One region of the Tissierella pigra genome, then DNA from elsewhere that is predicted to be linked to it. Evidence: riboswitches for the same ligand, from Rfam matches in the RefSeq annotation. Region 1 holds a riboswitch; the other holds the start of a gene.
The links. Region 1 has a riboswitch for thiamine pyrophosphate ahead of thiT (energy-coupled thiamine transporter ThiT). Riboswitches for the same ligand answer to the same signal wherever they lie in the genome.
Positions count from the first base shown of each region.

Region 2: it holds a riboswitch for thiamine pyrophosphate, as region 1 does, so the genes downstream of both, thiW (energy coupling factor transporter S component ThiW) here and thiT (energy-coupled thiamine transporter ThiT) in region 1, are expected to answer to the same signal.

Region 1 is NZ_JAHLPJ010000001.1:1,798,213-1,804,492, reverse strand. Features, by position in the region: gene KQI41_RS08760 (DAK2 domain-containing protein) at 1-270, opposite strand, end outside; gene KQI41_RS08755 (Asp23/Gls24 family envelope stress response protein) at 289-645, opposite strand; gene rpmB (50S ribosomal protein L28) at 852-1,043, shown strand; gene KQI41_RS08745 (hypothetical protein) at 1,090-1,260, opposite strand; gene KQI41_RS08740 (thiamine diphosphokinase) at 1,343-1,978, opposite strand; gene thiT (energy-coupled thiamine transporter ThiT) at 1,995-2,543, opposite strand; TPP riboswitch at 2,600-2,699, opposite strand; gene rpe (ribulose-phosphate 3-epimerase) at 2,743-3,390, opposite strand; gene rsgA (ribosome small subunit-dependent GTPase A) at 3,392-4,267, opposite strand; gene pknB (Stk1 family PASTA domain-containing Ser/Thr kinase) at 4,277-6,238, opposite strand; gene KQI41_RS08715 (Stp1/IreP family PP2C-type Ser/Thr phosphatase) at 6,252-6,280, opposite strand, start outside.
Region 2 is NZ_JAHLPJ010000001.1:240,036-246,315, forward strand. Features, by position in the region: gene KQI41_RS01285 (hypothetical protein) at 1-220, shown strand, start outside; gene KQI41_RS01290 (hypothetical protein) at 235-651, shown strand; gene KQI41_RS01295 (hypothetical protein) at 665-841, opposite strand; gene KQI41_RS01300 (hypothetical protein) at 1,084-1,479, shown strand; TPP riboswitch at 1,602-1,713, shown strand; gene thiW (energy coupling factor transporter S component ThiW) at 1,790-2,299, shown strand; gene KQI41_RS01310 (rubrerythrin family protein) at 2,408-2,902, opposite strand; gene KQI41_RS01315 (Fur family transcriptional regulator) at 2,950-3,369, opposite strand; gene KQI41_RS01320 (GntR family transcriptional regulator) at 3,578-3,946, shown strand; gene KQI41_RS01325 (ATP-binding cassette domain-containing protein) at 3,948-4,838, shown strand; gene KQI41_RS01330 (hypothetical protein) at 4,825-5,568, shown strand; gene rsgA (ribosome small subunit-dependent GTPase A) at 5,947-6,280, shown strand, end outside.

The DNA.
Region 1 (6,280 bases):
TTGTGATAAAATAACACCTGAGTTACCTCTAGCTCCCATAAGTGATCCATGGGATGTGGACAATGCTATTTTGCTAACACTATCTTCATCTAAATTAATTCCTTGTTTAATAGCAGAATTTACTGTAAGCGACATATTTGTACCTGTATCTCCATCAGGAACAGGAAAAACATTTAAGGAGTTTACCTCCTCTTTATTATCTTCTAGGAACTTTGCTGCACCTGCTAATGCTTTTTTTAGCATTGCTCCATCTAGAATTTCTATCCTCAATTATAGTACCTCCTTAGACTACTTTCCAACTCTAATGCCTTGTACATGTACGTTTATTTGGTCTATTTTTAGACCTGTTAAATTTTCAATATTAAATTTAACTCTTTCTATTATGTTTTCAGCAACTACAGAAATTCTTACTCCGTACTCTAATATAACATGCAAATCAATTGTCAATTTTTCATCTTTTGTATAGACCTTAATGCCTTTAGCTAAATAATCTGATTTTAACAGTTCAAACAATCCATCTGTCGCATTCTTAGAAGCCATACCTACTATACCATAACTTTCCATTGCTGATATTCCTGCAAGAGTAGCTATGACATTATCATCTATACTAATTACTCCATATTCGGTATTAGTTTTGGCTGACATAAATAATCGCCTCCTTATTTTAAATATGCCATATTTTATATTTTACCCCAAATTTTAAAATAGTTCAACTAAATCATATGATTATAATAATATAATAATACATTTTAGTTGCATTTTTACCGATTATTGTGTTAGAATATAATGTGTTATTATTGAAGTATAAAAATACTTATAAGTATTTTCATATAGTTAAGGAGGTGTTTGGAATGGCGAAAGTTTGTGAAGTATGTGGAAAGGGAAAAGTATTTGGTAACAAAGTTACTTTCTCAAATAAAAAGAGTTCAAGAAGTTGGTCACCTAACATTAGATCTGTAAGAGCTGTTGTTAATGGTGGAACAAAAAAAGTTAATGTTTGTACTAGATGTTTAAGATCTGGATATGTTGAAAGAGCATTATAATTATGTAAAAAATAAAACAAGGCTTCCATTATTATAAAGGAAAGCCTTATTTTATTTTTAGAATCAATCCTCCCATAACAAGCAGCCCTATTCCTATGAATATTAGTAGAACCTCTATGGGTATAAATTTTATAATAATCAATAGTCCTAAAACCGCCAAAGTTATGCCTACTATTTTTTTCATTCTTCTAATATATTTATAACAAAACCATTTCATAAGAACACCCCTAAGTACTTTGATATATTCTATTCATGTACTTAATAAATAGTTACAAAAACTTCAAGGATACATCCTATGTTTAATCTTTTGATATAAATATTAGCGCTTTTCCCTTATGGATTTTAACTATCCCAATATCTTCAACGATTTTATTGCTAATCCCAAGGGTGGAACCAAAAGGAATAAGTTTATTATCCAAGTTATAGAAAAATCCTTTTAAAGATACGATTATTCCAGTATTTGATATAGGTATAACAGAAGTATAATGGCCTTCTAAGTGTTCTATTTCCAGATAGTTATCTGTTAAATAAATTATATTGTTATCATCTACTATATTTGCCTTAATTCCTCTATTATATAAGGTATCAAGTAACAATATACTTGCCATTGTATGGTCTTGTCTCGTTCCTGTTACTCCCATAAGTACGATTTCATCACATCCTCTATCTATTAAATACTCCATAGCTAATTCTGTATCTGTTGAATCCTTAATAGATGAATACTTTTCAATGGGAATGTTTTTATTTACTATATATTCTAAAGTTAACTTACTTATTGAGTCCAAGTCTCCTAAAATCACATTTGGCAGCTTATTTATTTTCATCAGATGTTCCATGCCTCCATCTGCACATATAATATAATCCACTTCATTTATTATTTCTTTTAACCTATTATAATTAGTAATGGTTCCACTTGAAACTATTAATCCCTTCATACTGCACTTCCTTTTGTTATTTTGCTTTTATTGCTTTTTCTAAAGGTTTCCATATAATCGCAATTACTATATAAGAAATAATTAACTCAGGTAAAAGATAGTAAGCGTTATACTGTATTGAATAAATCCAAGGGTTTAAGTCACCTGCATATTCAGCAAAGAATATTACACCTGATAAAACATGGGATAACATTCTACCCAATATTCCCATAAGGACACCTAGAAAAACCCATATATACCCTTTAAATGATTCCTTCTCATTTATATAATATGCAATTCCTGCTAATCCTAATAACCCAAAAGCTAAAGGATAGTCTAAAATAAATTGTAAAGGATGATAAAAATAAGGTTTTAGTATAAATTGTAATATTCCATAAACACCACCTACGGTTACTCCTGGTAATATACCCCAACGAATTGCAAATAACATTATTGGAATCATACTCCCAGCAGTTACTGAACCACCCATCGGTGCTTCATATACCTTAATATAACTTAGTATGGTTGCTAATGCAATCATCATACCACCTTCTGTCAACATCTTTACACTCCATCTTTTTTGCATTAAAATTCCTCCTTTAAATAAATAGACCCATTGCCAACAATAGGTAATGGGTATTTAAAGGCTAATACACACTTCCCTACGCTGGCATTATCCAGGTCAGGTCATAAGGGTCGGGATAAATCCGCTCTCAGCCTTTTGGCTCCCCTAGTGCTAAAATTTTTCTATTCAATTGATTACATTATATCATAGAATATAATTTTTACAACTCTTTAAATTCTTTAGTTCGCTTTTCTACGTCTTCAGCTCCAAATATGTCAGAACCAGCTACTAATAAGTCAGCTCCACAATCTAGGATTTCCCTGGCATTGCCAAGCTTTACTCCCCCGTCAACTTGAATTATAATATCTAGACCTTTATTATCAATAATTTGTCTTAGTTTTCTTATTTTATCTTTCATTGCTTCAATAAAAGATTGACCACCAAATCCAGGATTTACAGTCATAATAAGTACTAAGTCTATATCATCTAAAATATACTCTATATTCTCTAATGGAGTAGCAGGATTCAACGAAACACCTGCCATAACACCATAAGATTTTATCTCCTGTATAGTTCTATGAAGATGAATAGTTGCCTCTTCATGCACTGTAATTAAATCTGCTCCTGCATCTACAAAGTCTTTAATATATCTTTCAGGTCTATCTATCATTAAATGTACATCAAAGGGAAGTTTAGTTACCTTTCTCAAGCTTTTTATAACTGGAGGTCCAAAGGTAATATTGGGAACATAGATTCCATCCATTACATCTAGGTGAAGATAGTCTGCACCACCATTTTCTACTTTTTCTATATCTTCTTTTAAATTAGCAAAATCTGCTGAAAGTAACGAAGGTGCGATTTTAGCCATTTTAGTACCTCCTTATATTTTTTATCTCTTCTAAAAAAAGCAAATAATTTTCATATCTATCTTTTGAAATATTTCCTTTTTCTACTTGATTTTTTACTTCACAATCTGGCTCATTTCCATGTAGGCAACTAATAAATCTACACTTTTGTCCATATTCTCTTATTTCTCTAAAATATTCCCTAAGTTCAGATTCTTCTTCAATAAAATCCACATTTAAAGAGCTAAATCCAGGTGAATCTAAAACAAAGGTATTATCATCTAACTCTAATAGCTCCACATGTCTAGTAGTATGTTTACCTCTTTTAGTTTTAGCACTTACATCTCCAGTTTCTAGTTTGAAATTTTTGTTTACTTCATTTAAAAGTGAAGATTTGCCTGCTCCTGAAGGACCTGCAAAAACTGAAATATTGTTATTTAGTGTATCTTTTAATTCTTCTATACCAATATGATTTATTGCGCTTGTCATAATCACTTTATATCCAGCTGTCTCATATATGTTTTTAAGCCTGGATCCCTTATCTAAATCTAAATCAGATTTATTTAGACATATGGTGACTTCCAGATTTTCATATTCTGCCATTAAAAGAAATCTGTCTAAAAGCCATGTATTAATATCTGGTTTTTTTATACTCATAACTATAATGGCTTGAGTAATATTTGCTACTGGAGGTCTTAGTAGTTGCGAATTCCTTGGATAGATTTCTTCTATATATCCTGTCTTATCTTCATCACTTATTCTAATCCTTACTTTATCTCCAATTAAAGGAGTTAGATTTTCTTCTCTGAATACTCCTCTCGCTCTACATTCAATTATATTATCTTCTGTTTTTACATAGTAAAAACCACCGACACCTTTTACTATTATTCCCTTTAGCATAAACTCCTCCTATTCATTTTTAGGAATGGTATCTTGATACATATCATCATAGTATACTTCAAACTGAGAACCTTTTTTCCCTTGAAGGGTTAGAGTAACTATACCTTCATCTGCTTTATATGTTTTTTCATGAACAATTTTACTAATTCCTTCTTGAATTCTTATGATTTTTATCCTAGTTTCCTCTCTATCTTGATGGAGAGTCAAGGTAAATGTTATTGGACTTTCTTTATTTCCTGATTCATTGTTATCATCATTATCACCATTATCATTATCTGTATCACCAATTGGACCACTGCTTACATATAAATCTACAGCTGTTTTAGTCTCTAAAGTCGTTCCTTGATTGTAACTTTGCCAAATAACTATTCCCTTTTCTAAATTATCATTTGGCTCTTCTCTTACTTCTCCTACTACAAGACCTAGCTTGACTATATCTTTCTTTACTTCTTCAATGTTTTTTCCTGTGTATTTTGGCATAATTACAGATTTGACTTCTTCACCTTGACTTATTATTAAGGTAATTCTAGTACCTGTTTCTACACTTTCTCCACTATTTGGTTCTTGTCTAATTACTGTATTTTCAGGCACTGTATCTGAATTCTCATATTGTAAATCTACTTTCAGTCCCTCATCATTTAACATTGATTCTGCTTCTGCTAAAGGTTTATTTACTACATTAGGAACCTTCACTAAATTATCTCCTTCACTTATGGTTACTTCTATAGGATAATCTTTTTTTACCTTTGAATCTGGATCTTCATTTTGAGAGATTACTTCTCCAGCTTTAAATTCACTGTTTTTAACTCTTGCAACTACTTTAAACTGTAATCCTAAGTCTTCAACTTCTTTTTTAGCAACTTCTTCTTGTTTACCTCGTAAATCTGGAACAGTAATTAAATCCCCTGCAACAAAGAAATTCTTTAATCTGAAGTAACCAAAAAATATAGATGTAGCCAATAAAAATGCCAACAATATACCTAAGAATACCATTTTACCACCACTGTCTTTTTTCTTAGGTTTTTTTACTTGTTTTATATCTTTGGTTTTTTTCATAGTATCAACATCCTCTACATTAATTGCTGGAATTATTTTAGTATGAGAATCATAATTATTTGTATCTTCCATGCTAAAATCTCCAATATTATCTTCTACTCTTTTAATATCTTTTATTAACTCTGTAATATTACTATACCTATCGGCTTGTCTTTTTTGAACACATTTTAAGATTATATTTTCAAAGGTTACTGGTATACTGCTATTTAATTCTCTAGGCGGCTTAATGTCCTCTTGAACGTGCTTTAAAGCAACTGTAATTGGACTTTCTCCTTGATATGGAAGTTGACCTGTAACCATTTCATACATAACTATTCCAAGAGAGTATATATCTGACTTTTCATCTGTATATCCGCCTCTTGCCTGTTCTGGAGAAAAGTAATGAACCGAACCCAATACATTAGATGTAGTTGTTACTGTAGAATTTGTCACCGCTCTTGCTATACCAAAGTCTGTAACTTTAACCCTATTATCTTCTGTAATCATAATATTATGAGGTTTTATATCTCTATGGACTATCCCATTTTTATGAGCATTTTCTAAAGCTCCTGCAATCTGATATGAATATTCTAATGTATTTTCAATGGATAGTTTGTTTTTCTCTTTTATAATTTCCTTCAATGTCTTACCTTTTATATATTCCATGACTATATAATAAATTTGATTATTTCCGTCATTCTCTACTCCTACATCATAGATATTTACTATATTAGGATGAGAGAGACTAGCAGCCGCCTGAGACTCTCTTCTAAACTTTCTTACAAATTCATCATCATTTACAAATTCATCTTTTAAAACTTTTATGGCTACAAATCTATCTAGAAGCTGACATTTTGCCTTATATACTAAGGCCATTCCTCCGCCTCCAATTTGCTCCAATATTTCATATCTACCACTTAAAATCTTGCCTATCATCTTTTCACCTCATCTAATTAAATTTAATAGCTAACACAGTGA
Region 2 (6,280 bases), 1.6 Mb from region 1:
TCCAAATGCTAGAATATCATTATCAGACACAAACATTGCCATCACCCCGGAAATTGTGACAGAAATGAAAAACTATATGCTAGAAACAAAAACAGATGCAAAATGGTATATAGAAACTAGAAGTGAAGTTATACTTCCAATCATCAAGAAACTATACATTGACGAAATGATTAGAAACAGATTTGCTGAAACCGGCGAAAAAGTGCAAATTATAAAATAGAGGGAGAGATTAAGATGATTTGGAATAAAAACATAGACCAAATACAAACAAATTTATTCACGTACTACTATTATCATGAGGATGAGAAAATTCATTTAGATATAAAGACACTAGATGAACACAAAGATGAATCATATCTAGGAATGATATGTGAATCTCAGGATGATGATTGGGAGGCTAAAATAGAAAATTTCATCAGAGAATATGAAGCTGATGAAAGAAATGCTAAAATTGCTAAAAGCCTAAATACAGAGACTAGAATAGCAAAAATAAGCATAAACAAAAAAGGAGGTACAGCTTCTAGAGAGGCAGTAGGATATAGACTGATATTGCCTAATGCATGGATGAATAAATTAGGAATAACGGAAGAAAGTAGAGAAGTTATTTTATCATTTGATGGAGAAAAAATAACAATAGAAAAGGACCATTAAGGTCCTATTTCTTTTAATAAAATTTAATTATCTTTTTCTTATCATAATCAAACTCAATACCTCTGTTAAAGGGTAATCCGTTTTTTCTCCAATACTCATATTCTCCATCTTCAAAATTGATTATTATTCTTTTTTCTCCTGACATAATATAGATTCTGTATTCATTATAATCGTATACATCTCCAGTCATCTTTTATTCCTCCTTTGAAATATTTAGCCAAAAATTAGCCAATTTGAAATCGACTTGGTTAAACTATAAAAAACTATCTTAGACACACAATGTTGCAATATAGCCATTTTAAGACTATTAAAAACTATAAAAACCACTCTTTTAGTTCCATCAGGTCTCAAGTAGTACACAATAAAATAATATTTAAGATATTACATGATGAAGATACACTGGAATTTTTATCAGAGGAAGAAAGAAAATTTGTGAAGAATCATATACCTGTTACTGGACTATTTAAGGGAGATAATAAGGTCTATAATGAAGTCTTGAACAATAAAGATAAATATATAATGAAACCTTTAGATTTAAATGCTTCCCAAGGCGTATATGCAGGCAGAGATTTAACACAAGATGAGTGGAAGAAAAGACTAGATGACTCCTTTAATAAAGATTATTTATATCAAGAATTCTTTACACCTTTCACTAGAGAACATATTTTATTTGAAGATAATGAGATAAAAGTAGAGGAGTTTAGATCTATAGTTGGACTTTTTATGTATAAGGAAAAATTTGCAGGTATTTATACTAGAATAGGAAAAAATAATATAATATCTGGACTTACAGACTATTATACATTACCAAATATATTGGTGAAATAGGAAAGAAATCTTATTATATTGTTTTTTCAGTATAAAGGGTTACTTTTATAAAAAATAAGGTTTAAATTGATTATTAAATTTAATTGTGATATTATTTTCATATATTTGAAAACTAAATAAAAATTATTCACTGGGAGTGCTAGAAAGGCTAGCTGAGAAAAAGACCCTATAAAGTCTTTAATCCCTTAACCTGATCTGGGTAATACTAGCGTAGGGAAGTGTAAAGATTTAGCATTTATTTATATGTTTAATTCAGCGCAAGTCCTACATGGATTTGTGCTTTTTTTGTTTTCTATAAGGAGGTGATATCGTGAATTTGAGAAAGCTAACCCTATCTTCTTTACTAATAGGAATTGGAGTGGTAAGTTCCAATATTATTTATATTCCTTTAGGAATCGCAAAGGTATTTCCTGTACAACATGTGATAAACGTAATAATGGCAGTATTATTTGGACCTTGGTATGGAATTGCAGTTGCTTTTCTTATTTCATTAATAAGAAATCTATTAGGTACTGGTTCCTTACTAGCATTTCCTGGTAGTATGATTGGGGCATTTTTAGCTGGAATATTGTATAGAAACACTAATAAGTCAATCTATGCCATTATAGGTGAAGTAGTTGGAACTGGTATAATTGGTGCAGTAGTTTCTTACTCTATAGCCAAGTACTTTTTGGGAAAAGAGAGTACATTAATATTTTTTGTAGGTCCATTTATTCTAAGTTCTTTAGTTGGCGGAATTAGTGGATATTTTTTACTGAAATTGATTGCCAAAACCAATGTTTTGAAGGTTTATATTACTAATATAGATGATTTGAAATGAAAAGCCATTAACAAATATAGGAATTATGCTTTAATTTTTTTTAAAGTTAAATAATAAAAAGACAGAGGATTTTCTCTGTCTTTTTGATTAATTTAAAATTAGCTTATATTAATATTTAATAAATTTTGAACCAGCTACATTACAAATACTACATTTTTCTGGTACGAATTTTTCAATGTTTCCACAAACAGGACATAGATAGTAGAAAACTTCTTCTTCGCTGTCTAGATTATCTAAAGCTTCTTGATATAATTTTGCATGAACTCTTTCAGCTTCCATGGCATAAGTAAATGTTTGTACTGCTGCTTTATTACCTTCAGCTTCAGCAATTTCTACAAAAGGTGGATACATAGTTTCAAATTCAAAAGTTTCACCATTTACTCCATCTTCAAGGTTTTCAGCAGTTGTTCCAACATTACCTGCTACTTTGAAATGTCTAAGAGCATGAATAGTTTCAGCATCAGCTGCTGCCTTAAATAATTTTGCAGCATTTATTTTTCCTTCTGATTCAGCTTTTTCTGAATACGCTAAGTACTTTCTATTTGCTTGAGATTCTCCAGCAAATGCTTCCATAAGATTTTTAATAGTTTTGTTGTTTTCCATTTGTTTTTCCCCCTAATTTTATATTTTATATTTTTTTAAATATTAAACTAATTAACTTTACTACAATTTGAACATAGTCCTTTAAAATACATATCCTTATTATGGATTTTAAAATTATCCAATTCTTTTATTTCTAATGAATCGAAGTCTATTTGAAAATCAAATATCTTTTTACAAGAACTACATTTAAAATGTCCATGATCTTTAGTAGTACTATCATAACGAGCTTCATTATCCTCTATAGTTAAAACTTTTACTAAATCGCTGTCTACTAAGGCATTTAATGTATTATAAATAGTTGTTTTTGATAATGTGGGAATTTCCTTTTGTAAATCTTTAAAAATCTCATCAACAGTTGGATGGGTTCTATTATTGTTTAGATACTCTAAAACCTTTAACCTTTGGTGAGAAAGACGGATATTTTTATTCTTTAACTCATTTACTAAATCTTCAAAGGTTTCATTCATCTTTTCACATCCTTTAAATATATAATGCCATATAACAATAATTATTACTAAGTTGTAATGATTACAAATTAATTATAAATGTAAAGATAAATAATGTCAAGAAGAATTTTATAATATTTAGAAAAGATATTGACAAAAATTCAAAATACATATATACTTAGTTACATAACTAACTAACCAATCAACATATAAATAAGGAGGGGTTCAGTTGTTAGATTTAAATTCAGATAAATCTATTTATATACAAATAGCAGAAATAATAGAAAATGATATTTTAATGGGGCATCTAAATGAAGAAGAACAATCGCCTTCTACAAATCAATTTGCAAAGATTTATCAAATTAATCCAGCCACTGCTGGAAAGGGACTAAATATCTTAGTTGATGAAGGGATTTTGTACAAGAAAAGAGGTATTGGTATGTTTGTAGCAGAAGGTGCTAGGAAGAAGATAATTAAAAAGAGGCAAAGTTTGTTTTTTAAAGAAATATTACCAAATATAATGGAAGAAGCCAACAGGCTTGAAATAACTAAAGAAGAAATTGCAGAATTTGTTGAAGAATATAAAGGAGGGGAATAGTGTGATTGAGGTAAAGAAATTAAACAAGTCCTATGGAAAATCTAAAGTTCTTACAGATATTGATTTAAACATTGAGGAAAATAAGATTTATGGATTACTTGGAAGAAATGGAGTAGGTAAGACCACATTATTAAATCTAATATCTGGTCAAACATTAAAAGATAGTGGAGAGATAAATCTAGATGGTGAAGAAATTTTTGAAAACTCTCATGCTATGGGTGATATATGTTTAATCAAGGATTTTCCAGAGTCTATTAAGGAAAGAAAGGTAAAAGATGTATTGGCAATGGCCAGTATAATATATAAGAATTGGGATGAAGAATATAAAGATTATCTAATTAAGGAATTTAATTTAAATACAAAGAAAAAACTGATGAAGCTATCAACAGGAAATAAAACTATTGTGGGATTAATTATAGGTTTTGCTTCAAGAGCAAGGATTACCATGTTTGATGAACCCACATTAGGTTTAGATGCGGCTATGAGATATAAGTTTTATCAATTACTTTTAGAAGACTATGAAAAAAATCCAAGGACAATAATCATATCAACCCACTTAATAGACGAAGTTGCCAATATGTTTGAAGAGGTAATCATTTTGAATAATGAAAAGGTTGCATTAAAAGATGAAGTAAGTAAGCTTAAAGAAAAATCTTACTTCCTATCTGGTCGTAAAGATGTGATAGATCAAGTTACAGATAATAAAAAGGTAATTCACAAGGAAGAATTTGGCTCTACTAATATAGTAGGTATATATGGAGATTTCACTGAAGAAGAATTCAAATATATAAGAAATAATAATATTGAAATAAGTAATATACCACTTCAGAAACTATTTATATATCTTACTGAAAATATGATTAAGGAGGAAAATTCAAATGGATTCAATTAAAAGGATATTTAAATTTCAAAATCGTGATTTGAAAAAATCTATAGGCGTATTTTGGGGAATTATATTAATAGTTAATTTACTGTCCAGTATATTGTCTATATCCTATAACAGTAATATTATATATGGACTTAATTCAAAGGGTGGAGAGGCAATTTCATTTATAGGTGCAAATATGATGTCTATATTTATCTTTATAATAATATATGGGATTATTATGTATTATGAAGACTTTGCACTAGCTCTTAGTTTTGGAGTTACAAGAAAAGATTTTTATAGGTCTGCCATAGTAAATAATATGCTTGTGGCTATAATCTTTGGAATTATTCAAGGCGGATTACATCTTATTGAAGGATATTTCTTTAAAACTTCAGGATATAAGTTAATGACAGAATTCGGTATATTTAATACATCTACAGATAATATATTATTTATAATACTTTCTTTGTCAGTATTCTTTCTAGCATTACTTTCTATTTCTAACCTTCTAGGAGTCTTGCAATATAGATTTGGATATAAGCTTTGGATAGGAGTTGGAGTAGTGTTTTTATTGGTATTAAACTCAACAGGAGTTTCTTTTTCCATTAAGACAATTAAAATGCTTTCAAATATGTATTTATGGTTTTATTCAGTGTTTAATGCAGGGTCTGTCTTCATACTAGAAGTAATTTTAGCTGCTATTTGCTATTCTATAGGATATTTTTTTATAAGAAAGGCTAGTATTAAAAAATAAATAGACGTCACATACTTGACAATGATATTTTTCCCCTATATACTTGAGTTATGTAAATAGCAAGGAGTTGATGTGATATGATAATAATGATAATGGTGAGACTTCAATAAAATCAAATATGGGCCAAGGAACAAATAGTCAATACTATGTTTTTTTGTTATGCAATAAACCTTGTGCCGTAGAAATCAACCTTTCACATCTACTAAGAATTTAATAATTAAATAATATTGCCGTAGATAACTAGAAGTGGTTTTGTCTACGGCATTTTTATGCCCATTTTTAAGAAAATAAAGGAGTGGTGTTTTATGAAAAAGAATATAAGTTTAAACATTAAAAATATAGAAACTAAAAGAAAATCAATTAATTTGGAGGAGTTAAATGATAAATAATATAGAGTATTACGGATTTACAGATTACTTTAAAAACCAAATAGAATCAATTAATGGAGATAATAGTCTGATTCCAGCAAGAGTAACTCAAGTGCATAAAGAAATATACACAATAATTTATGAAAATGTAGAAAAGAGAGCAAGGCTTAAAGGTTCTATATTTTACAATGATAAAAATGTTATATACCCAGCTGTAGGGGATTTTGTTTTAGTTAAACCAAACCCTTATGGAGAGGATATAATTTACTATGTATTAGATAGAAAAAGTAAGTTTTCCAGATTTGATTCACATTATGAAAAGGAACAGATGGTTGCTGCAAATT